Regions from separate parts of the Microbacterium sp. NPDC090281 genome, predicted to be linked through region 2. Evidence: predicted binding sites of a transcription regulator. Region 2 holds the regulator's gene; each other region holds the start of a gene.
What was found. The regulator LexA, encoded in region 2, represses DNA repair genes until DNA is damaged. The targets are predictions, from matches to a motif close to TCGAACANNTGTTCGA.
Positions count from the first base shown of each region.

Region 1: ACIQTX_RS08180 (DUF222 domain-containing protein) is a predicted target of LexA. The motif match lies at 4,346-4,361, and genes of this name have one in related genera.
Region 3: recA (recombinase RecA) is a predicted target of LexA. The motif match lies at 3,362-3,377, and genes of this name have one in related genera.

Region 1 is NZ_JBIVYH010000001.1:1,690,232-1,698,095, reverse strand. Features, by position in the region: gene ACIQTX_RS08205 (hypothetical protein) at 8-544, opposite strand; gene murQ (N-acetylmuramic acid 6-phosphate etherase) at 703-1,638, opposite strand; gene ACIQTX_RS08195 (N-acetylglucosamine kinase) at 1,628-2,539, opposite strand; gene ACIQTX_RS08190 (MurR/RpiR family transcriptional regulator) at 2,637-3,494, shown strand; gene ACIQTX_RS08185 (alpha/beta fold hydrolase) at 3,570-4,289, opposite strand; gene ACIQTX_RS08180 (DUF222 domain-containing protein) at 4,391-5,845, shown strand; gene ACIQTX_RS08175 (sugar-binding protein) at 6,288-7,403, opposite strand; gene mmsB (multiple monosaccharide ABC transporter permease) at 7,463-7,864, opposite strand, start outside.
Region 2 is NZ_JBIVYH010000002.1:33,097-40,960, forward strand. Features, by position in the region: gene priA (bifunctional 1-(5-phosphoribosyl)-5-((5-phosphoribosylamino)methylideneamino)imidazole-4-carboxamide isomerase/phosphoribosylanthranilate isomerase PriA) at 1-559, opposite strand, end outside; gene hisH (imidazole glycerol phosphate synthase subunit HisH) at 663-1,298, opposite strand; gene hisB (imidazoleglycerol-phosphate dehydratase HisB) at 1,295-1,912, opposite strand; gene ACIQTX_RS14395 (histidinol-phosphate transaminase) at 1,909-2,994, opposite strand; gene ACIQTX_RS14400 (LysM peptidoglycan-binding domain-containing protein) at 3,050-3,418, opposite strand; gene lexA (transcriptional repressor LexA) at 3,708-4,394, shown strand; gene ACIQTX_RS14410 (prolyl oligopeptidase family serine peptidase) at 4,575-6,443, shown strand; gene smpB (SsrA-binding protein SmpB) at 6,454-6,930, opposite strand; gene ftsX (permease-like cell division protein FtsX) at 6,993-7,864, opposite strand, start outside.
Region 3 is NZ_JBIVYH010000001.1:2,199,503-2,207,366, reverse strand. Features, by position in the region: gene miaB (tRNA (N6-isopentenyl adenosine(37)-C2)-methylthiotransferase MiaB) at 1-1,192, opposite strand, end outside; gene ACIQTX_RS10570 (regulatory protein RecX) at 1,243-1,755, opposite strand; gene recA (recombinase RecA) at 2,115-3,164, opposite strand; gene ACIQTX_RS10560 (DUF3046 domain-containing protein) at 3,435-3,659, opposite strand; gene ACIQTX_RS10555 (helix-turn-helix domain-containing protein) at 3,678-3,986, opposite strand; gene ACIQTX_RS10550 (CinA family protein) at 4,128-4,613, opposite strand; gene pgsA (CDP-diacylglycerol--glycerol-3-phosphate 3-phosphatidyltransferase) at 4,610-5,185, opposite strand; gene ACIQTX_RS10540 (DNA translocase FtsK 4TM domain-containing protein) at 5,185-7,864, opposite strand, start outside.

The DNA of each region.
Region 1 (7,864 bases), on a different contig from region 2:
CCCCGCATCAGGTGGCGAGACACATCACGGCGGCACCGGCAGCCAGCGCCCACGACTCGACCGCGATGAGGCGTGCGGTGCGCCCGTGATGGATCGGTTCGACGATCCAGTCGGCGACGACCGTCCACAGCACCACGCCGATCACTCCGGCGACGATCAGCACCGACAGCAGACCCGAGAGGCCGCCATGCCCTCCGTGCACTCCGGTGCTCGCCTCCGCGGCCGCCCCCGTCGCCGCGCTCTCGAACGAGCAGACGGCCAGGAGCACGGCGATGAGCGCACGACGGAAGCACTCGCCGGCTGCCGGCGTTCCGCGCACCCCGACCGTGCCGAGCATGGCGGAGAGCAGCAGTACGGCTCCGAGCACCAAAGCGACCATGGCGACGCCACCCACGAGCGCGGTCGCGACCATCGCCGCCGCCATGATCATCACCGCCTGCCGGCCCTGCCACGGCACCGAGCGTCCTGCGATCAGCGAGGCCACGACCGCGACGACCGCAGCGCCGACGAGCAGCCAGGGCGCTGCCGGCACGAGATCATCCACACCCGAATCCTATTGACGCCGGAGCGTCGCAGGGCCGCGGGCGCGGCATCCGGAAATCCGCGAGTGCGGCGATCAGGCCAGGGGTGCGATCAGGGGCGCGCAGAAATCAGTGGAATGCAAAAATCACGCGAGGGGGTGCGATCTGGAGCGTACAGAGCTCAGGCGAGCGCAGCGATCGCGTCGCGGAGGATGCCGTCGGCGTCGTCGAGGGCGGAGGCTGCGTCCTGCGGCGTCGCATCGGCCGCCAGCATCAGCAGCGCGAGCTTGACCGAACCCTCCGCCGCCCGCAGCGCGGCGGCTGCCTGGTCGGTGTCGACTCCCGCGAGCTGCGACACTGTACGGATGGAGCGCGCGTGGAGCTTCTCGTTCGTCGCGAGCAGGTCGACCATCACGCCGCGGTACGTCTTTCCGAGGTTGATCATCGACAGCGTCGTGAGCATGTTCACGACGAGCTTCTGCGCCGTACCGGACTTCAGCCGCGTCGATCCGGAGATGAACTCGGGGCCGGTGACGACCTCGATCGCGATCTCCGCAGCAGCCCCGATGTCCGAGCCGGCGTTCGATGCGATCGCCGCGGTGAACGCGCCCACGCTTCGGGCGTAGTTCAGTCCGCCCACGACGTATGGCGTGCGTCCGGATGCGGAGATGCCGACGACAGTGTCGTTCTCGGAGAGGCCGAGATCGCGCAGCGAGAACTCCGCTGCGGCATCGTCATCCTCGGCGTTCTCGACCGCCGAGCGGATCGCGGTCTCGCCGCCAGCGATCAGGCCGACCACCATCGAGGGGTCGGTGCCGAAGGTCGGCGGGCACTCGCTCGCGTCGAGCACACCGATGCGCCCTGCGGTGCCGGCGCCGATGTAGATGAGCCGCCCACCCCGGCGGAATCGCTCGGTGATGCCGTCGACGGCGATCGCGATCTCCGCAGCACGCTCGGCGACAGCCTCGGGCACCCGACGGTCTTCGGCGTTCATCCGCCGCACGAGCTCGGCCGTGCCCAGCAGATCGAGGTCGCCGCGTTCGGTCGTCGAGGCCTCGGTGTCGAGGCGATCGAGCACGGTGAGGAGGGCGGCGAGGCGGGAGTCGTCATTCGGCACGGTGGACGAACCTTTCGTGGGGGAGGTCGTTGCGGTGCGCGAGCAGCAGCGCACCGTCGAGCGCGTCACCGCTCGCGGGCACGACCCGGCGACCGGCGGTCTGGAGCGAGAGGGTCAGGGATTCGCGGAACCATGCGTGGTCGGCGAGACCGCCGTGGACCACGATGTCGGCGGTGCGCACCGAAGCTGCGGTCGCCGTTGCGGTGAGAAGTCGGATGCCCTCGGCGACGATCTCGCGAGCCACAGCATCGCCCGCCTCTGCCGCGTCGAGGACCAGGGGTGCAAGCGTCGCGAGGCGCCGCGGGAGTGGTCCACTTCGAGCGAGCCACGCCTGGATGTCGGATGCTGCGCCGATGGGTGCAGCGATCGCCTGCGCCAGAGCAGTCTTCGGGGCCAGCCCGTCATCTGCGCGCAGAACAGCACGCAGGGTCTCTCGACCGAGCCATGAACCGCTGCCGAAGTCACCGAGCTCCGGCCCCCACCCGTCGATGAGTCGTGCGCCATCGGCGTCGATGCCGAGTGCCACCGCTCCGGTTCCCGCGATGAGGAGCACACCCTCACCACCGTCGAGCGCACCGGCGTGCGCGGTGACGACGTCAGAGGCGACAGCGACCCCGGCATCGGTGGCGCTGGCCAGTCGGGAAGCCAGTTCCTGCGCGGCAACCGGAGCCATCCATGCCCCTGCGGCACCGACGCCGATCAGATCGATGTCGGTGGGGGAATCGATGTCGGTGTGGGAGAGGAGCGGGACGATCGCGTCGAGCGCTGCGGTCACCCCGTCGGCAGCGGCGAGGCCGGGGGTGCCCACGCCAGCGCGTTCCACGCGCGTGCCCTCGCCGGTGATCACCACGCGGCACCGCGACTTGCCGAGATCGACGGATGCGGTCATGCGCGCGCTCATCGGCTCTCCTCGGTGTTCAGAAAAAGGGGTAGTGAAAAGAGACTACATGCGAAGTAGACTCAACGAAAAGAATTTACACCGCACCGACGGAGGACCGATGAGCATCCAGTCGACGATCGAAGCCGCCGCCTCGACGCTGCCGCCGTCGCTGGCCCGCATCGCGCTGGTGGTCCGCGAGAACCCGTCCCTCGTGATCGAGAACACGATCAACGAGCTCGCCGAGGAATGCCAGACGTCCGTCGCATCCGTCGTGCGCTTCTGCCGCGCGATCGGCTTCAGCGGTTACGCTCCGCTCCGCATGGCACTGGCCGCAGAGCTCGGCAAAGAGGCCGCTCAGTTCTCCGCCAGAGGCGCCTACGGCTCCGAGATCTCCGACGGCGACACACTGCGCGAAGCGGTGTCGAAGGTCGCCTCCCTCGAACTCCTGGCGATCGAGGAGACCGTCGCCCAGCTGGATTTCGAGGTGCTCGAGGCGGCGGTCGACGCGATCGACCGCGCCGAACGCATCCTCCTCTACGGGCTGGGCGCCAGCCGATTCGTCGCAGAAGACCTCACCCACAAGCTCCTGCGCGTCGGCCGGAACGCACATATGCCCGCCGATCCGCACGAGGCCGTCGCAGTGTCCGTGCTGCCCACCGCGCCGACCGTCGCGATCGGGTTCTCCCATTCGGGTTCGACGCTCGAGACCGTGCGGTTCCTGGAGACCGCGCGCGCCAGCGGTGCCGCGACGATCGCGGTCACGTCGGCGAAGGACTCCCCCCTCGCCCGCGCGGCCGAGCACCCGCTGTTCACCGAGGTGCGCGAGTCGACGTTCCGCGCCGGCGCCATGGTGAGCCGCATCGCCCAGCTCACCCTCGTGGACTGTCTGTTCATCGGCGTCGCGAAGCGCCGATACGCCGAGACCGTCGACGCCCTGCAGCGCACCGGCCAGGCGACCCGCGCACTTCGAGGCTGAACGGCCGCAGCGGGTCCTCTCCCGCTCGCGCGCGAGCGGGAGAGGACCACGAGCACCGCTCCGCGTCGCGACCGCTCAGGCGTCGCCGAACATCTCGGGGAGCGAAGCAGTGAACTCGTCGAAATGGCTGTACCAGACAGTGTGGGCGGCATTCGGGATGCTGCGGACCACCACTCCCCCGTTCTCGAACCGCCGGGCATCCTCATCACCGACCCACGTGCTCGGGTCGGCGCGAATCACGATGGAACCCGGTGCCGCCTCCCACGTCATATCGGGTCCGCACGACAGGGAGGCCGACGTCGCCGGGTCGAAGCGAGCCGCAGCCCTGGCCTCCACCACGGCATCCTCCTCCGAGTAGAAGGGACGGGCTTGACGCAACCTCTCCGGACGCAGCCGCGCGAGTCTGTCCCGTGCGTAGTCGGCCGTGAGAGCACGGCGATCACCGCCTCCGACAAGGGAGAGCGGGGCGTCGACGTACACCGCCAGCTTGGGCCTCAGTACAGGCGCGGCGGCCGCGAGAACGGTCGCGCCATAGGAGTGTCCGACAGCGTCGACAGACCGCCCCGGAGCGAGATGCCGAACAGTCTCCACGACAGAGGCTGCGGCTCGCTCGATGGTCAGCTCTGGATCCCGCGGGGAGAGCCCATGCCCGGGGAGGTCGAGGGCCAGCACGCGGTAGCCGCGATCAGCGAGGAGCGGGACGACCCGCCACCAGCTCTCGGCGGACCCCATGAAGCCGTGGAGCAGGACCGCCGTGCGCGGGCCGTCGCCGGTATCGATCGCGTGCAGGAGCATCGGATCAGTCAATCAGGTTCGTTACCGTTTCGTGACCACATCGCATTCTTAGAGCTTCGAATTCCCCTTCGAATGTCGGTGGTCTCTGATGGACTGAAGCCATGACCGCACTCCTCGACGCGACCGACTCCCAGATGGCGATGCTCGCCGATCTGGTCGCGTCGCTCGAAGCGGCCGAAGCGACGCTGAGCAGCATGCAGGCTGCTCGCGACGGCATGCTCGCGATGGCGGGCCGCCTCGCTGTCGACATCGCGCGCGAGTCCGCGCACCCCGACCATGGCGACATGGCCATCCGCACGGTGGCGGCCGAGATCGGCGCAGCGCAGCGGGTGAGCGACCGCACGATCGAGCGGCGCATGGCTGAGGCGTCGTGGCTGGTGGAACGGTTCCCCGCGGTCTGGGCGGCCCAGGGCGAAGGGCGCATCAGCGGCGCACATTCACGCGTGATCGTCGAAGCGGGCACCCACCTCGACGACGCCGTCGATCGCCAGGCCTACGCGGCAGAAGCCGTGACGCTCGCCGAGTCCGAGTCTCCGAACCGACTCCGACGACTCGCACGAAGGCTCGCCGAGCGGTTCCAGGAGCGCACGATCACCGAACGACACCGCGACGCCCGCGAGAAGCGGCGCGTGTGGGTGAAAGACCTCGACGACGGTATGGCCGAGCTGGGCGCGCACGGCCCGGCCGCTCTCGTGCACGGCATGTTCGACCGACTCTCCCAGATGGCGCATGCCGTGAAAGAGGAGAACGCCAGGGCTGCGAAGGCCGCCGCGAGCGGCACCAACACCGACATCGACACCGACACCGCAGGAGAGCATTCCGTCGGCGAAGAGTATGTGGCAGACGAGCGCTCGGTCGACCAGCTGCGCGCGGATCTGCTCTCCGACCTCGTGCTCACCGGCGCACCGACCGGACACGACACGACCGAAGGGCTGCTCGGCGCGATCCACGCCCGTATCGAGGTGTCCGTGCCGGTGATGACGCTGATGGAAGACGATCAGGCGGGTTCGGAAGCGAACGACCTCGACCTCACCGGCCTCGGTTTCGGCGATGGCCTCGACCGCAGACTTGGCGGCATCGATCCCCGGTTGACCGACCGCGACCTGCCTCCTGCTGAGCTCGACGGCACGACGCCGATCGACGCGAGAACAGCCCGCGCGCTGGCCGGCTCTGCGTCGGGTTGGGACCGCGTGTTCACGCATCCGATCTCCGGCGCGATGCTCGCGGTCGATCGATACCGTCCGAGCGAGCATCTGCGACGGCACCTTCGAGCGCGAGACCAACGCTGCAGGTTCCCGGGATGCGGAATCAGGGCGAGAAAGTGCGACCTCGACCACAATCACGCCGCTGCGAGCGGAGGACCGACCTCCGATACGAACCTCTCCGCGTTCTGCCGACGTCATCACATGCTCAAGCACAACTCCCCGTGGCATGTCGAGCAGCGGGCGGGCGGCGTCTTGGAATGGACGAGCCCGACCGGACGCGGTTACATCGACAGGCCACCGACCCAGAACACCGTCGTGTTCACCGAGACGTCTGTTCCTTCACCGTTCTGACGAGCCTCGGGCGGCCTGACCATCCGACGACCTGGCGAGCTTCCGACGGCCTGACGAACCGACGAGACGCGGGCGGCCTGACCATCCGACGAGCTGACGAGCTGACGAGCTGACGAGCTGACGAGATTCCGACGCCCTGACGAGCCGACGGGACTCGGGCGGGCTGACGAGCTGACGAGCTGACGAGATTCCGACGCCCTGACGAGCCGACGGGACTCGGGCGGGCTGACGAGCTGGCGAGATTCCGACGTGACGAACCGACAACCCGACGACCGGACGAACCGACGAACGAACGAGTCCCGGACGAGACTCCGACAACCCGACGAACAGACGTGACCCGGCGTCCGAAGGACTCGCACCTGGGTCCGGCGCACACACGCGAACGAGCCGCCCGGACCTGGAGGTCTGGACGGCTCGCTCGGTGCTGCGGGTACTGCTTCTGTTACTGGTACGACTTCACGATCTCGAGGAGGCTCGGGACGTTGGCGTAAGCCTCAGCCGCGTTCTCCTTCGTGACGATGATCGGGTCGAGCAGGTACGACGGGACGATCTTCTTGCCGTTGTCGTACTGCTCGGTGTCGTTGACGTCGACCTCCTCGCCCTTCTGGAGCTGGCCGACCATCTTGATCGACTGCTCGACGAGGAGCGTGGTGTCCTTGTTGATCGTGGAGTACTGGATGCCCTCCATGATCGACTTGACCGACTCGACCTCGGAGTCCTGACCCGTGACGACCGGGACCGGCTTGCCTGCACCCTGCACCGAGGTGATGATGGCGCGGGCGAGGGTGTCGTTCGGGGACAGGACGCCGTCGAGCGTCTCGGAACCGTACGAGGAGGTGAGCAGCGAGTCCATACGGCGCTGCGCGTTCTCCGGCTTCCAGCCCTCGGTCGCGGTCTGCGCGATCTCGGTCTGGCCGGAGACGACCTTCAGCGTCCCGTCATCGATCTTCGGCTGGAGAACCTCCATCGCGCCGTTGAAGAACACCGGCGCGTTGGCGTCGTCCGGCGAGCCCGAGAACAGCTCGATGTTGTACGGCGCCTCGTGGCCTGCGCGCTCAGCGAGACCGTCGAGCAGCGCCTGCCCCTGCAGCTGGCCGACCTTGAAGTTGTCGAACGCGACGTAGTAGTCGACGGCCTCGGTGTTCTCGATCAGACGGTCGTACGCGATGACGGTGACGCCGGCGTCGCGGGCTGCCTCGACCTGCGTCGACAGCTGCTTGCCGTCCTTCGCACCGATGATGATGACCTTGGCGCCACCGGTGACCATCGCCTGGATCTGGTTCTGCTGCTCGGCGACCGTGTTGCTGGCCGGCGCGTACTGCACGTCGGCCTTGAAGCCGGCCTCCTTCAGACCATCGGTGAACAGCTGACCGGCGAGAACCCAGTTCTCGGAGGTCTTGTCCGGAAGGGCGACGCCGATCGTGGCGTCGGCGGCGAAGCCCTTGGCCTCGTCTCCCGATCCGGAACCGGTGTCACCGCCGCGCTCCGAGGAGCAGCCGGTGAGGGCGAAGGCGCCCGCGACGACAAGCGCTGTCGCCGACAGAAGAATCTTCTTCATGTGATCTCTTTCTCTGGTGTGTGAAGGTCCAGGCGCGTGTGCGGTGCGCGACTCGACCCCTACTTTCCGCGCGTCTCGTCGACGGCGGGGGCTTCGTACTTCTGGCTGGTGGGGTAATTGGCCTTCGGGTCGAAAGTCTCGAGTGCGGGGTCTTCCTTGCGACCGAACCGTCGCGTCAGGAACCCGATGATCGAGGGGCGGCCCTGCTGCTTGTTCCAGACGTCGACACCGACCGCGAACAGGAGCACGAGGCCCTTGATCATCGAGACCACGTCAGCGCCGGCGCCGAGCAGCGCGAGTCCGTTGTTGAGGAACGCCATCACGAGACCACCGATGATCGACCCGATCACGGTGCCGATGCCGCCCGAGACGGCGGCGCCACCGATGAAGACCGAGGCGATGGCGTCGAGCTCCCAACCGTTGCCGTCCTGCGGACCGGAGGCCGTGGCGCGGGCCACGTA
Region 2 (7,864 bases):
CGAGGTTCGGGCCGCGAAGCGTGCCGTCCTTCGTGACATCCGTGACGACGTAGCGGCTGCAGCCCGCGTCTTCCAGGCGTTCGAGCACCTCCCAGAGGTCCCCGCCCTCTTTGGTCCAGCCGCGGGCGGCGAGCGTCGTGCCCCGCACATCGAGGCCGACCGCGATCGCCTCGCCGTAGCGGCCGATCACGTCCGCCGCCCACTCGGGGTTCTCCAGCGCTGCTGTGCCCAGGTTGATCCGGGTCGCACCGCTCTCCAGGGCCGCCTCCAGAGTCGCGTCATCGCGAATGCCTCCGGAGAGCTCGATGTTCACGCCCTTGAACTGCTTGATCACCTTGCGCAGGATCGGTGCGTTGCTGCCTCGCCCGAAAGCGGCGTCGAGATCGACGAGGTGGATCCACTTCGCACCCTGTGCGGCCCACTCCCCTGCGGCATCCAGCGGGTCGCCGTAGCTCGTCTCGGTTCCGGCCTCGCCCTGGGTCAGACGGACGGCCTTGCCGCCGGCGACATCGACCGCGGGAAGGAGCGTGAGCGAGGGGGACTGCGCGAAGTCGTTCATGGGTTCCTTGGATCGGGAAGCTCTACGGCCCGGAGCGGGCACGAGAACCGAGGGTAGTCCGCCCGAGGGCGGGGGACAAAACGGATGACGCCTGTCGGCGTCGTCAGAGGCTCTCGACCCAGTTGCGCAGCAGCTGGATGCCCGCGTCTCCGGACTTCTCCGGGTGGAACTGGGTCGCCGAAAGCGGACCGTTCTCGACCGCGGCGAGGAAAGGGTCGCCGTAGGTCGTCCAGGTGAGGACGGGCTCGGGGAACGGGGGGATGACATCGAGCTCCCAGGACTGCGCAGCGTAGGAGTGCACGAAGTAGAAGCGCTCCTGCTCGATGCCCTTGAAGAGGACGCTGTTCGGGCCCGATTCGACCGTGTTCCAGCCCATGTGCGGCAACACCGGTGCGTTCAGCTCGGTGACGGCGCCCGGCCACTCGCCGAGCCCCGCGGTGTCGTGACCGCGCTCGACACCGTGCTCGAACAGCACCTGCATGCCGACGCAGATGCCGAGCACCGGACGACCACCGGCCAGGCGACGGTCGATGATCTCATCTCCGCCGTGCGCGCGCAGTGCGTCGCGGACGGCTTGAAACGCTCCGACACCCGGGACGACGAGTCCGTCGGCCTCGAGAGCCGTGGCACGATCGCGGGTCAACACCGCATCCGCGCCGGCGGCGACGAGCGCCTTGACCGCTGAGTGGACGTTGCCCGACTCGTAGTCGAACACCGCGATGCGAGGTGCTCCGCTCACAGCGCGCCCTTGGTGGAGGGGATGCCGTCGACCAAGGGGTCCAGCGCCTTGGCCTGACGGAATGCGCGGGCGAATGCCTTGTACTCCGCCTCGGCGATGTGGTGCGGGTCACGGCCCCCGAGCACGCGTACGTGCACCGTCAGAGCGGCGTTGAAGGTGATGGCTTCGAACGAGTGACGCACCAGCGAGCCCGTGAAGTGTCCGCCGATGAGGTGGTGCTCGAACCCTGCGGGCTCCCCCGTGTGCACGAGGTACGGACGCCCGGAGATGTCGACGACCGCCTGCGCGAGCGCCTCATCGAGCGGCACGAGCGCGTCGCCGTAGCGGGAGATGCCGGACTTGTCGCCGAGAGCTTCGAGAATGGCCTGGCCGAGCACGATCGAGACGTCTTCGACGGTGTGGTGCGCGTCGATGTGGGTGTCGCCCGATGCACGCACTGTCAGGTCGGTGAGCGAATGCTTCGCGAAGGCGGTGAGCATGTGGTCGAAGAACGGCACCGAAGTGTCGATGTGGCTCGCACCTGTGCCATCGAGGTTCAGCTCGAGCTCGACGGTGGACTCCGACGTGCTGCGGACGCGGCTCGCGGTGCGCGGGGTCGATACGGGGGTGCTCATGAAGCCGATCCTATCGAGGCCAGCGCGTCGAGGAACGCGGTGGTCTCGGCCTCGGTTCCCGCGCTCACCCTGAGGTGCCCCGGGATGCCGACGTCACGCACCAGCACGCCTCGGTCGTACAGCTGCTGCCAGGTCGCCTTAGGGTCGGCGACGCCACCGAACAGCACGAAGTTCGACCACGACTCGTGCGGCTGGTACCCGAGCGCTTCGAGGGTCGCCGTGATCCGGTCGCGCTGCTCGACGATCTCCTCGACCATGCCGAGCATCACGTCGGAGTTGCGCAGCGCAGCCACGGCCGCCGCCTGGGTGAGGCTGCTCAGGTGATAGGGCAGCCGCACCAGACGCAGCGCATCGATGAAGGCCGGGTCTGCCGCGAGATAGCCGACCCGGGCCCCGGCGAAGGCGAATGCCTTGCTCATCGTGCGGGAGACGGCGAGTCGAGGCCGACCTTCGAGCAGGGTCAACGCGGATGCCGCATCGTGTGGGGCGAACTCCTGATAAGCCTCATCGACGATGACGATGCCCCGCGACGCCTCATAGACCGCTTCGACGACATCCAGACCGAGCGGTGTACCGGTGGGGTTGTTGGGCGAGCAGAGGATGATCACGTCGGGGTCGGCTGCGCGCACCTGCTCCGCAGCCTCATCGGCGGTGATCGTGTAGTCGGGCTGACGGGTACCGGCAATCCACCGCGCTCCAGTCCCCTGCGCGATCAGCGGGTACATCGAGTACGTCGGGGCGAAGCCGAACGCCGTACGCCCCGGGCCTGCGAACGCCTGCAGAATGTGCTGCAGCACCTCGTTGGAACCGTTGCCGGCCCAGATCTGCTCGGCAGTGAGACCGTGGCCCAGGTACTCCGCGAAAGACTCCCGGAGGGTGGTGAACTCCCGGTCCGGATAGCGGTTGACCTCGTGGATCGCCACAGCGATGCCGTCGAGGATGTCACTCGCCACTGCATCCGGAATCGGATGGGTGTTCTCGTTCACATTGAGCGCGATCGGAAGAGGCGCTTGCGGAGCACCGTACGGAGTCAGTCCGCGAAGATCGTCACGAAGTGGGAGATCGTTGAGGGAGAAGGTCACCCTTCCCATGCTAAGCCGCCCGCTGAGCGGATGACGAAACGTTGCGGCGACCTGCTCAGTTCGCGTACTGCGCAGGAATCGCGAGAGTCTGGCCGATCTGGAGCTCGCCGCCTCGCAGCAGGTTCATCCGACTGATCTCGCCGATGACGTCGCGCGGATCGGCGTCGGGTGCGACCCCGGTCGCGATCGACCAGAGCGTGTCACCCGGCATGACCGTCACGGTCTCGACGCTCACTGCAGCCGTGTCTGCCCCTGAGGCGATGGCGCTGCCTCCGCTGAGTGCCGCGAAGGCGATGCCGACTGCCAGGGGTACCGACGCGAGCGCCAGCAGCACACCACGACCACGCGTCGTCAACCGCAGTCGCGTCGACGGACGCGACGATGCCGGAATGACTGCTGCGGTGCTGAAGCTGATGCTGCTCATGTCGTGCTCCTTATCCTGTTCCGGAGCCGTCAGGCCGCCGGGGAAGTTGGCGTAGCGTTCGCATTCGCGTCTCGGCCGGGAGCCGTGAATGCGAAGCTACGTACCGAAGATATCTTCGAGTTCGAACATCTGTCAAGTATTCTTCGAAACCACAACCGGAAATTGGCCGACACGCTCGAACAGATCTTCCAGATCAGCCGGTTTCTCGGATACGGTTTCGATAGGGATACCCCACCACGGGCCTCCGACATTCGAAGAGCGAAGTCGGATCACGCACTTAAGGAGCACCATGAGCGAGAACTCTGCCCCCGAGTCGGAGGCACCACGGACGCGCCGCCGCAAGAGCCTCAGCCCGAAGCAGATGGCGATCCTCGAGGTCATCCAGAACTCGATCGCACACCACGGCTACCCGCCGAGCATGCGGGAGATCGGCGACGCAGTCGGCCTCAAGTCGCTCTCCAGCGTGACTCACCAGCTCGGTCAGCTCGAGCTCAGCGGCTACCTCAGGCGCGACCCCGGCAAGACCAGGGCGATGGAGGTTCTCATCGACCTGCCGGGCAGCGGCACCGAGAACCCGGCCGACGTCGCGACCCCGGTCGGTGACGCCGCTCTCGTCCCTCTGGTCGGCCGCATCGCTGCCGGCGTGCCGATCACCGCGGATCAGCAGGTCGAGGAGATCTTCCCCCTCCCCCGCCAGCTGGTGGGCAAGGGCGACCTGTTCATGCTCAAGGTCTCAGGCGAGTCGATGATCGACGCCGCCATCTGCGACGGCGACTGGGTCGTCGTGCGCTCGCAGAACAGTGCGGAGAACGGCGAGATCGTGGCCGCGATGCTCGACGGCGAGGCGACGGTCAAGGTACTGCGCCGCCGCGACGGTCACACCTGGCTGCTCCCCCGCAACTCGGCTTTCGAGCCCATCCTCGGCGATGAGGCCGTCGTCCTCGGCAAGATCGTGGCAGTACTCCGCGCAGTCTGACCCGACGCATCACGACGAAGGCCCTCCCGGTTTCCCGGGAGGGCCTTCGAACATTCTCCGCCGGTAAGGCCGCAGTCCTGGTTCACCCGAAGACCCCCACATCACCTCGAAGACCCCGATCACCTCGACGACTCAGCGCACTCGTGTGACGCCGGGTGTCGTCGGCCATAGGCTCGAAGCATGTCGTCGTCCCCGTACGGTTCCTGGCCATCGCCCTACTCCGCCGCGTCGGTTGCGGCATCGTCCCCCCGTATCGACGGCGCACGCTTCGTCGGAACGGAGATCTGGTGGGGCGAGTCGGTGCCGACCGAGAAGGGACGTGTGACGGTACGGAGTTCCTCCGGCGCCGAGATTCTCCCTGCGCCCTGGAGCGCCCGTTCGCGCGTTCACGAGTACGGCGGAGGAGCCTGGACGGCAGACGACCAAGGCAGCCTGTACTTCGTCGATGCCGGAGACCAGCGGGTCCGTCGTCTGACGGCGGGAGGCATACTCGTCCCCCTCACGGCTCCGGGCCCCTCGCACGGAGGCCTGCGTCTGCAGAACGGACGCCTGTTGGCCGTGCGCGAAGATCTCTCGACCACGCCGCATCTTCGCTCGATCGTCGAGATCCCGCTCGACGGCTCCGCCGCCGATGATGCGTCCGCAATCAGGGTGGTCGCGGAGGGAGAAGGCTTCTACGCCCACCCCGCGCTCTCCCCCGACGGGACCCGTGTCGCATGGGTGGCCTGGAACCAGGGGCGGATGCCGTGGGAGAACGCGCGCGTGCAGATCGCACAGGTCGACGGCGGTACCCCGCAGACGATCCCCTCGCGAGCGGCGCTGCAGCCGGAATGGCTCAGCGACACGGAACTGGTCTTCGCCGATGACCCCGACGGTCGCTGGGCTCTGCAGCGCGTCACCCTCGACGGAGTTGCTCCCGTCGGCGCTGCGCGACCGCTCGCCCGCTCTGACGCCGACACGGGCTACGGGCTCTGGGTGCTCGGCAACCGCTGGTATCAGCCGCTCGATGACGGCCGCATCGTCGCTGTGCGCACGAACGGACGCGACGAGGTCGTCGTGATCGATGCCGACGGCGGCGCGAGCGTGATCGAGTTCCCGGGCGACGGTCATGTGAGCATCGACGCCGTCGACGGCACCCGTGTGCTTCTCTCCGGCAACGGCTCACGTGTGAACCCGGGGCTGTGGTGCATCGATGTCGACTCCGGCGAGGTCATCTCGGTCCGCGGCGGCGAGCCCGTCGACGCGCAGTGGATGCCACCCGCTGTGTCCATCGAGGTCGACGGCCCGCACGGCGCGGTTCACGCCTTCGCCTATCCCCCGGCGAACCCAGATGTTTCTACCCCTGATGGCGAGCTCCCGCCCTATGTCGTGCTGGTTCACGGTGGGCCTACAGCGCACGTCACCGGGGCGGCCTCGACGTCCGTCGCCTTCTACACGAGCCGCGGCATCGGCGTGCTCGACGTGAACTACGGCGGTTCCACCGGCTACGGCCGCGCCTACCGGGAGCGCCTCGACCGGCAGTGGGGAGTCGTCGATGTCGACGACGTGATCGCCGCAGCACGCGGACTCGCCGACGCCGGACTCGCTGATCCCGCCCGCATCGCGATCCGCGGCGGCTCGGCCGGCGGATGGACCGTGCTCTCCGCGCTGGTCCGCGGCGGTGCCTTCGATGCAGGAATCAGCCGCTACGGAGTGGCCGACCTGCGGATGCTGGTCGCGGAGACGCACGACTTCGAGGCGTCATATGTAGACGGACTGGTCGGGCCGCTCCCCGAGTACGAACACCTCTATGTCGAGCGCTCGCCCCTCACGCACGCCGAACGCATCGGGGTGCCGGTGCTGCTGCAGCAGGGCGGGGAGGACCGGGTCGTGCCCCCGTCGCAGTCCGAGGCCATCCGCGACGCGCTCGCGGCGCGCGGCATCGACCACGAGTACGTGCTCTACCCCGGCGAGGGACACGGTTTCCGCAGCGCCGAGACGATCATCGACGCCCTCGAGCGCGAACTGATCTTCCTCGGCCGCGTGTTCGGCTTCGAACCCCGCCTGTGACCGTCGTGGGCTACTCGCCGACGCGGTTGCGCAGACGCATCGCACGGTCCGCTTCGCGGGTGTCCTGCCGCTCGCGCAGGGTCTGACGCTTGTCGTACTCGCGCTTGCCCTTGGCGAGCGCGATCTCGACCTTGGCACGGCCATCCGAGAAGTAGAGCTTCAGCGGGATCAGCGTGTAGCCGCCTGCGGAGACTGCGTGGGCGATCTTCTCGATCTCCGCCCGGTGCAGCAGCAGCTTGCGGATGCGCTTGGCCGAATGGTTCGTCCAGTGCCCCTGCGAATACTCGGGGATGTGCACGGAGTCGAGGAAGACCTCGTTCCCCTTGACGAAGGCGTAGCCGTCGCTGAGGTTGGCTCGTCCCTGACGCAGTGACTTGACCTCGGTGCCGGTGAGCACCATCCCCGCCTCGTACGACTTCTCGATCGTGTAGTCGTGACGTGCGCGACGATTGGTCGCGACGACCTTCTCTCCGCGTTCCCTGGGCATGATGCTCTCCTGTTGCCGTGATGAGCTCGACCATCCTCCCGGCCGAGCAGCCTTTCAGGATATCAGGTACGGAGCCAGCGTCTGATCGCGAAGCCTGCCGAGAGGGCGGCCAGCAGCACGCCGATGCCGATCAGCACAGGGACGACGAACGCGGCATCCTGCATCGTCACCCAGGTCGTGATGAAAGGCACCCGCCCTCGCAGGTAGCCGTTCACTCCGAAGTGCACACCCGCCACGACCGCAGCGCTCGCCAACGCCGAGCCGAGGAATGCCGCGAACACGCCCTCGAGGACGAACGGCGTCTGGATGAAGCGGTTGGAGGCTCCGACCAGGCGCATGATGCCGATCTCCTTGCGCCTCGCGTACGCCGACAATCGGATGGTCGTGCCGATCAGGAGCGTCGCCGCGATGAGCATCAGTACCGCGATGCCGACCGCGATGTACGTCGCCACCGTCAACGCGGAGAACAGGGGTTCGAGGTACTGGAGTTGATCCTTGACCTGTTCGACGCCGTTCTGCCCGCTGAAGGCCTCAGCGAGCACCTGCGACTGCCCTGGATCCTTCATCGTGACGAAGAACACTTCGAATGCCTGGTCAGGTGTGAGCACGCTCGCCTGGTCTGCTCCGAGCTGGTCGACGAGCTTGGCGTAAGTCTCTTCCTTGGTGTCGAACGACATCGAGCTGATGAGGGGCTTCAGCGCATCACCCTCGAGCTGTGCTCGTACGGCGGCGACCTGTTCCTCGCTCGCGGCGCCGTCGAGGCACGTGTCGGATTCCGAGACGGCTGAACACATGTACACCGCCACCTGGGCGCGTTCCGCCCAGTAGCCGCGCATGACGCCGATCTGCCCCTGCATCAGGATCGCTGCGCCGACGAAGGTCAGGGAGACGAACGTGACGAGCACGACGGAGATCACCATCGAGATGTTTCGCC
Region 3 (7,864 bases), on a different contig from region 2:
GTTGGTTCTCCTCCAGCGAGATGCGCTCCTGGAGCGCGAGCAGACGGTTGTATCGAGCCTGGACGATCTCCTTGGGGACCTGGTCTTGCATGGTCGCAGCTGGGGTTCCCTCACGGATGGAGTACTGGAACGTGAAGGCGCTCGAGAAGCGGGCCTGTTCCACCACCCGCATCGTCTCTTCGAAGTCTTCCTCAGTCTCTCCGGGGAAGCCGACGATGATGTCGGTGGTGATCGCGGCGTTCGGGATGCGAGCACGAACGCGGTCGAGGATGCCGAGGAACCGCTCGCTGCGGTACGAACGTCGCATCGCCTTGAGGATGCGATCGCTCCCCGACTGCAGCGGCATGTGCAGCTGCGGCATCACGTTCGGAGTCTCGGCCATGGCGTCGATCACGTCGTCTGTGAAGGCCGCGGGGTGCGGGCTCGTGAACCGGATGCGCTCCAGTCCTTCGATCTCGCCGGCAGCGCGCAGCAGCTTGCCGAACGCCTGACGGTCGCCGAACTCGACTCCGTAGGAGTTCACGTTCTGTCCGAGGAGGGTGACCTCGATCGCACCGTCTTCGACCAGGAGTCTGATCTCGTTAAGGATGTCGCCGGGACGTCGGTCTTTCTCCTTGCCGCGCAGACTCGGCACGATGCAGAACGTGCAGGTGTTGTTGCAGCCCACCGAGATCGACACCCACCCGCTGTGTGCCGAGTCACGCTTGGTCGGCAGCGTCGAGGGGAACACCTCGAGCGATTCGAGAATCTCGAGTTCGGCGTCGCCGTTGTGCCGCGCACGCTCCAGCAATCCCGGCAGTGAGCCCATGTTGTGGGTGCCGAATACCACGTCGACCCAGGGGGCCTTGTCGAGGACAGCCTGCTTGTCCATCTGAGCCAGGCAGCCGCCGACTGCGATCTGCATACCTTCTTTGCGGCGCTTGACCGATGCGAGATGCCCCAGCGTGCCATACAGCTTGCCGGCAGCATTGTCTCGGACCGCGCAGGTGTTGATGATCACCACATCGGCTTCTGCGCCGTCGATCGCCCGCACGTAGCCGGCGCTCTCCAGCGAGCCTGAGAGCCGCTCGGAGTCGTGCACGTTCATCTGGCACCCGAAGGTGCGCACTTCGTACGATCGGTGTCGTCCGTCTTCGTCGACGGCTGCCGACGATGCGCTGATGATCGTCGGTTCGCTGCGCGGGATAGTCATGATGGATCCATTGTACGAGCCGTTACCTAGCCCGGTGCTGCGCCGAGATCTCAGTCCGACTCGACGAAATGAACGCCGGAGGTCGGACCCCCGGATGCCTCTTCCCGCAACGCTGCCTTCGCCGCCTTCATCGACACCGCTCCGTTGTACCCGCGCCGGGATAGCTGACCCACCAGGCGTCGCAGGGCCGTGTCGTGGTCGAGGCGACTCAATGATCGAGCTTTGTTGCGGGCGAAATCGAGGGCACGCTCATCGTCGTCATCCGGCAACTCATCGAGCGCGCTGTCGATGACATCGCGCGGGATGCCTCGCTGTGCGAGCGCACGCGACAGCGCGACTCGTCCCTGGCCCTTCCGCTGCACGCCGGAGATCACAAGAACCCCGGCGAGGGCGGCATCGTCGAGATAGCCGCGGCGGCAGAAGTCGTTGATCACGTCGTCGATCGCACCGCTGTCGAGCCCGTTCCCTCTCAGGGCCTGTCGAGCCTCCGAGATCGACAACGACCGAGTCCGCAACTTGCGAACGAGGGATTCTTCGGCCGCGACGCGGATCTCGTCCGGCATCGCGGTCTCCTCCTCGCCGGTCTCGTCGCTCTGCACATTTCCGAGGGCTCGGAGACGAGGAGCAGACTTCGCAGGGTGTGATCCCCGCGAGCCCGAAGCGGACGCAGCCCCACGGGCAGGATGATGACTGCTGGGAGTGCCTGCCTCGATCGGTTCGACGGCTGTTCTCGAGCCGGACGGCGCATCCCAGGTCGAACGCCAAAGCGCTCGCTCATCTGCGCTACTCGTTACGTCCTTTGGGGCTTCATCGCCTTCGCCACTGGGGAAGGCCGGTGCAGCCTGGGCCTTCTTGGACGTGCCACCGAAGAGAGGGATGATGGGGGCGATCCGATCAGGATCGCCCCCACGAGTGTCGTTCATCAGGCCGGACGACGCTCAGCGAGCTCGTCTGCTGCAGCAGGTACAGCGGCCGGGCCGCCGATGCCGAGCTTCTGCTTGATCTGCGTCTCGATCGCCAAGGCGATATCGGGGTTGTTGAGCAGGAACGTCCGCGCGTTCTCTTTGCCCTGTCCCAACTGATCGCCGTCGTAGGTGTACCACGACCCAGACTTCTTCACGATCGCGTGCTCGACACCGAAGTCGATCAAGCTGCCTTCGCGAGAGATGCCGATGCCGTAGAGGATGTCGAACTCGGCCTGCTTGAAGGGCGGAGCCATCTTGTTCTTCACGACCTTCACTCTGGTGCGGTTTCCGACCGCATCGGTACCGTCCTTCAGAGTCTCGATACGACGGATGTCCATGCGGACGGACGCATAGAACTTCAGCGCCTTTCCACCGGCGGTGGTCTCAGGCGACCCGAAGAAGACGCCGATCTTCTCGCGAAGCTGGTTGATGAAGATCATCGTGGTGTTGGTCTGGCTCAGTCCACCGGTGAGCTTTCGCAGCGCCTGCGACATGAGTCGAGCCTGCAGACCCACGTGAGAGTCGCCCATCTCGCCCTCGATCTCGGCACGCGGTACGAGCGCGGCGACGGAGTCGATGACGATGAGGTCGATGGCACCGGATCGGACGAGCATGTCGGCGATCTCGAGCGCCTGCTCACCGGTGTCGGGCTGCGACACCAGAAGCGCATCGATATCGACACCGAGCTTCGCCGCATAGTCGGGGTCGAGCGCGTGCTCAGCATCGATGAACGCTGCGATACCACCGCCGCGCTGCGCATTCGCGATCGCATGCAGGGTCAGCGTGGTCTTACCCGAGGACTCCGGGCCGTAGATCTCGACGATCCGACCACGCGGGAGACCACCGACGCCGAGAGCGACGTCGAGGGCGATGGAGCCGGTGGGAATGACGGCCACGGGGGCGCGCTCATCGCTACCCAGCCGCATGACCGAGCCCTTTCCGAACTGGCGGTCGATCTGAGCGAGTGCGGTCTCGAGGGACTTCTCGCGGTCGGCGGGTGATGGCATGATCTGCTCCTTCTGCGCGCGTGGTGCCGCCTGTAGGCTGTCGCGGCTCTCCCGGTTGGGAGGAACTCTCCGACAAGGCGTAATGGCTCTTCGGCTTGTTTTCCACCGTAGGAGAGACCACCGACATCGACTTGGCGAACGCACCCATCGTGGAGAACAGAATCCCTGAACCACTTGTGCAGAAGATTACGCCCGTTTCGAACAGATCTTCGACGACACGCCGAATATCGACAAGCGTGTCCCGTACGCTCCGGACATCGTCCGGGGTGATCAGCGCCCGCGAGGCTCTTGCCGACCGACACCATGCCGTCGACTGTCCGGTACGTCCATCTCGGCGCACAAGGCTAGCCAGATCTGCCGCGGCGGCGTGCCATCAGCCAACGCTTCGACCGCAGTACGGCCGTGAAGGGCGGTGAGCCCGAGGTCATTCACCAGCGACGACGCTCTCGCGTCGAATTCGGTGTCGACGGCGCGGAGAAACTCGCTACGACGCATCGATTACCTCGCCGCGGATCAGTGCAGCGAGAGCTGGGGCTCGATCGACGCCACGAGGTCGTCAGGGACGACATCAGGGAAGACCTGGATGCCCTCGAGTACGGAGATGCGGTCTCCGACCTCGCGCATGATTGTCGAGATGGGAACGTCGAGAGCGTCGGCGACTGATGCGAGGATCTCGCTCGACGCTTCTTTCTGCCCGCGTTCGACCTCGCTGAGGTAGCCGAGCGCAACCGAAGCCTTGCTTGCGACCTGCCGGAGCGTGCGCCCCTTCTGCAGGCGGAAGTCCCTCAGCACATCGCCGATTTCCTGTCGTACAAGAATCATCGGAACCTCCTCCCCATGTGATCGTTCGAGGTTACCCCCGATGAGACAGCCAGTCTATTACTCCTGACCTCTTCAAAATCTACCCTTGCACTCTGTGGTTTGAATGTGAGCACATCTTCAATAACCAGCGCGCCGCCGTCACTATTCCGCGAGCATCTTGATCAATGCGTCGAGCGCCGCAGCCACCGTCTGTTCCTGAATCGAGGCACGATCACCATGGAAACGGAATGACGTGGCACTCGAGGTGTCCGGTGTCACGATCCCCACGTGCACCGTTCCCACCGGCTGTCCATCAGGAGAATCCGGGCCGGCGATACCCGTTGTCGAGATGCCGACCTCGGCTGCCTTTCCGCCGACGCTCAGCACTTGCCGCACACCGTCGGCCATCTGCACGGCGACCTGCGGATGCACGGGACCATGCTCGGCGAGGAGATCGGCATCGACACCGAGAACCGTCGTCTTGACCGGTGTCGCGTACGCGACCACTCCCCCACACAGCACGGCAGACGCGCCGGCAACCGAGACGAGTTCTGCGCACAGCGCCCCTCCGGTGAGGGACTCGGCGACACCCAGAGTCCATCCCCTTCGACCCAACGCGGATAAGACCGCTGCAGCCGCCGCGCTCACTGCTTTCGCCGGGATCCTCGCACCTGGGCCACGATGTAGTCGATCCCACTCGCCACCGTGAGCACCAAGACGATGAGCATCAGGACGAAGGTGATCAACGTCCAGGCATCGAGTCCGATGAGGTAGTGGAGGGGAAGCAACGCCCAGCCGAGTGCTACTCCTTGGAACGCGGTCTTGATCTTGCCCATCCACGCTGCGGCGACGACGTGCTCGCTGGCGACCATGAGCCGATGGATCGTGATCCCCCACTCGCGCACCAGGATGATCGCGACGATCCACCAATCGACCTCACCGAGGATGGCCAGTCCGACGAACCCGGCCCCGGTGAGCAGCTTGTCGGCGATCGGATCCCAGAGTTTGCCGAAGTCGCTGACGATGTCGTACTTACGGGCGAGATAGCCGTCGACCCAGTCCGTGGAGATCCCGACGATGAAGAGGATCGCCGCTGTCCAGCGGAGAGCCGGCTCAGGAAGGCCGTAGGTTCCACCGAGTAGAAGCAGGACGAAGAAGATGACCGCGAGCGGGATACGCGCGACCGTGATGGCGTTGGGCAGCTGCCGAGGAATCGCCATCAGTCGCGCCCCGTCAGGCCCCAGGCGTCTTCGTCGCCCTCAGCTTCCACCTCGGGGAGCCCCTCGTGCTGAGCGGCGACCGGGTCGTGTGTCTGAGGCATCGGCGGGACCGGAGGCGCCACGGGAGCCGATGCTGCCGGAGCATCATCTCCACGCAGTTTCGCCATCACCTGAGGAAGCTGTTCCGCCGTGGCCAACACGTCTCGGGCCTTGGAGCCCTCGGACGGCCCGACGATCTCGCGCGATTCCAACAGGTCCATGAGGCGGCCGGCCTTCGCGAAGCCGACGCGCAGCTTGCGCTGGAGCATCGATGTCGAACCGAACTGGGAAGACACGATGAGCTCTGCGGCGGCGAGCAGCAGCTCGAGATCGTCGCCGATGTCCTCGTCGACCTCTTTCTTCTTGGTCGGCTCCATCGCCTCCTGCACATCGGGACGATAGTCCGGACGCGCCTGGCGTGTGACGTGCTTGACGACAGCGTCGATCTCCTTCTCATCGACCCACGCTCCCTGCAGACGGAACGGCTTCGACGAGCCCATCGGCGAGAACAGCGCATCACCCTGACCGATGAGCTTGTCCGCGCCGGGGCTGTCGAGGATGACCCGGCTGTCGGTGACGCTCGTGACGGCGAAGGCGAGTCGAGAGGGGACGTTGGCCTTGATGAGACCGGTGACCACGTCGACGCTCGGACGTTGCGTCGCGAGCACGAGGTGGATGCCGGACGCTCGCGCCAGCTGCGTGATGCGAACGATCGAATCCTCGACATCACGAGGGGCGACCATCATCAGGTCGGCCAGCTCGTCGACCACGACCAGAAGGTACGGGTAGGGCTTGAGCACCCGCTCGCTGCCCACGGGCAGTTCGACCTCGCCGGCACGCACCGCACGGTTGAAGTCGTCGATGTGGCGGAACCCGAACGACGCGAGGTCGTCGTACCGCATATCCATCTCCTTCACGACCCACTGCAGCGCTTCGGCCGCCTTCTTCGGGTTCGTGATGATGGGCGTGATCAGGTGCGGGACGCCGGCGTAGCTGGTGAGCTCGACGCGCTTCGGGTCGATCAGGACCATCCGCACATCGGCGGGACGAGCCCGCATCAGCAGGCTCGTGATCATCGAGTTCACGAAGCTCGACTTACCGGAGCCTGTGGAACCCGCCACGAGCAGGTGAGGCATCTTGGCGAGGTTCGCGATCACGATGTTGCCGCCGACATCCTTGCCGACGCCGATCGTCATCGGGTGCGTGTTCTTCTGCGCCGCGGGCGACCGCAGCACGTCGCCGAGAGCGACCATCTCTTTGTCGGCGTTGGGGATCTCGATACCGATGGCGCTCTTGCCGGGGATCGGCGAGAGGATGCGCACGTCGTTCGACGCCACGGCGTAGGCGAAGTTGTTGCTCAGCTGCAGGATCTTCTCGACCTTGACGCCGTGTCCGACCTCGACCTCGTACTGGGTCACCGTCGGGCCGCGAGAGAAACCGGTGACCTTCGCGTCGACCTTGAACTGGGACAGGACGCTCGTGATCTGCTCGATCACCTTGTCTGTCGCCTCGGAACGCAGGACCGGAGCGGGGCCCTCGACCAGGATGCCGGGAGAGGGCAGGATGTACGGCGTCACGGGAGCTTGCGGCCCACGGTCGCCCGGGCCCTCGGTGCCGAAACCGTCGAGACCGGGAAGCTCGGGCACCTCGCCGGTGTCGGAAGTGTCATCGAGGAGCGCGGTGGTCTGCTGCTCGGCGAGCGAATCGGCGACCGAGCGAACTTCTGACAACACTTCGGTGGCCGCGTCGTAGGGGTTCTCGACGACGACGGCCTGATCGTAGGCGGGCGTCGGGTCGGATGTCGTGAGCAGCGCAGTTATGTCGTCGGACCCGAGGGTGCCCTCATCGGGATCTTCTTCACGACCGGTCCTGTTGCGCCGCCACCACGGCAGGACGTCGGGGTCGTCGACCTTGTCGGCCTCGTCGATCGCGGCAGTGTCCTTCGCTGGCTTCTCAGTGCGCTCCGCGTCGAACATCCACGCGTACAGATCCCCGAGACGCGCGCCGATGCGATTCGGCGGGGTCTTCGTGAGGATCAGGAGGCTCAGCACCATCAGGAGCGACAGCACGATGTACGCGGGGATGTCGGTCAGATAGGTGAGAGGTTGCCCGACCAGCCAACCGAGCAGTCCGCCGGATTCGCTGAGCGCGGGCATCCCCTGATTCGGGTGCGGACGCGGGCCGGCGACATGGAAGATACCCGCGAGCGCGAGCACGAACATGCCGAAGCCGATGCCGATGCGTCCGTTGTCATGGACGGAAGAGGGGTGGCGGAACAGCCAGCCGGCGAGCAGCAGAAGCAGCACCGGCATGATGAAGGCCACACGACCGACGAAGAGACCGACCGAGTACGCGCTGATGTTGGCCGCGACCTCGTTGCCGATGAAGAACCACTCGTTCACCGCGCCGAGCACGGCGAGCAGCACGAGGAAGAACGGGAAACCGTCGCGGCGGTCGTCCTTCTCGAGGGTCTCAGGTCCGAAGGCGCGGAAGAGCCCGCCGACGCCGTGCGCCAGCCCGACCCAGGCACGGACGGCTACTGGAGGCTTGTCGGCCTCGTCGATGTACTTCTTGGGAGCGGGCTGGGCCTTGGGAGCCGTCTGCCGCTTCGGGCGCGACGGTGCGCTGGTCGACGCGCGC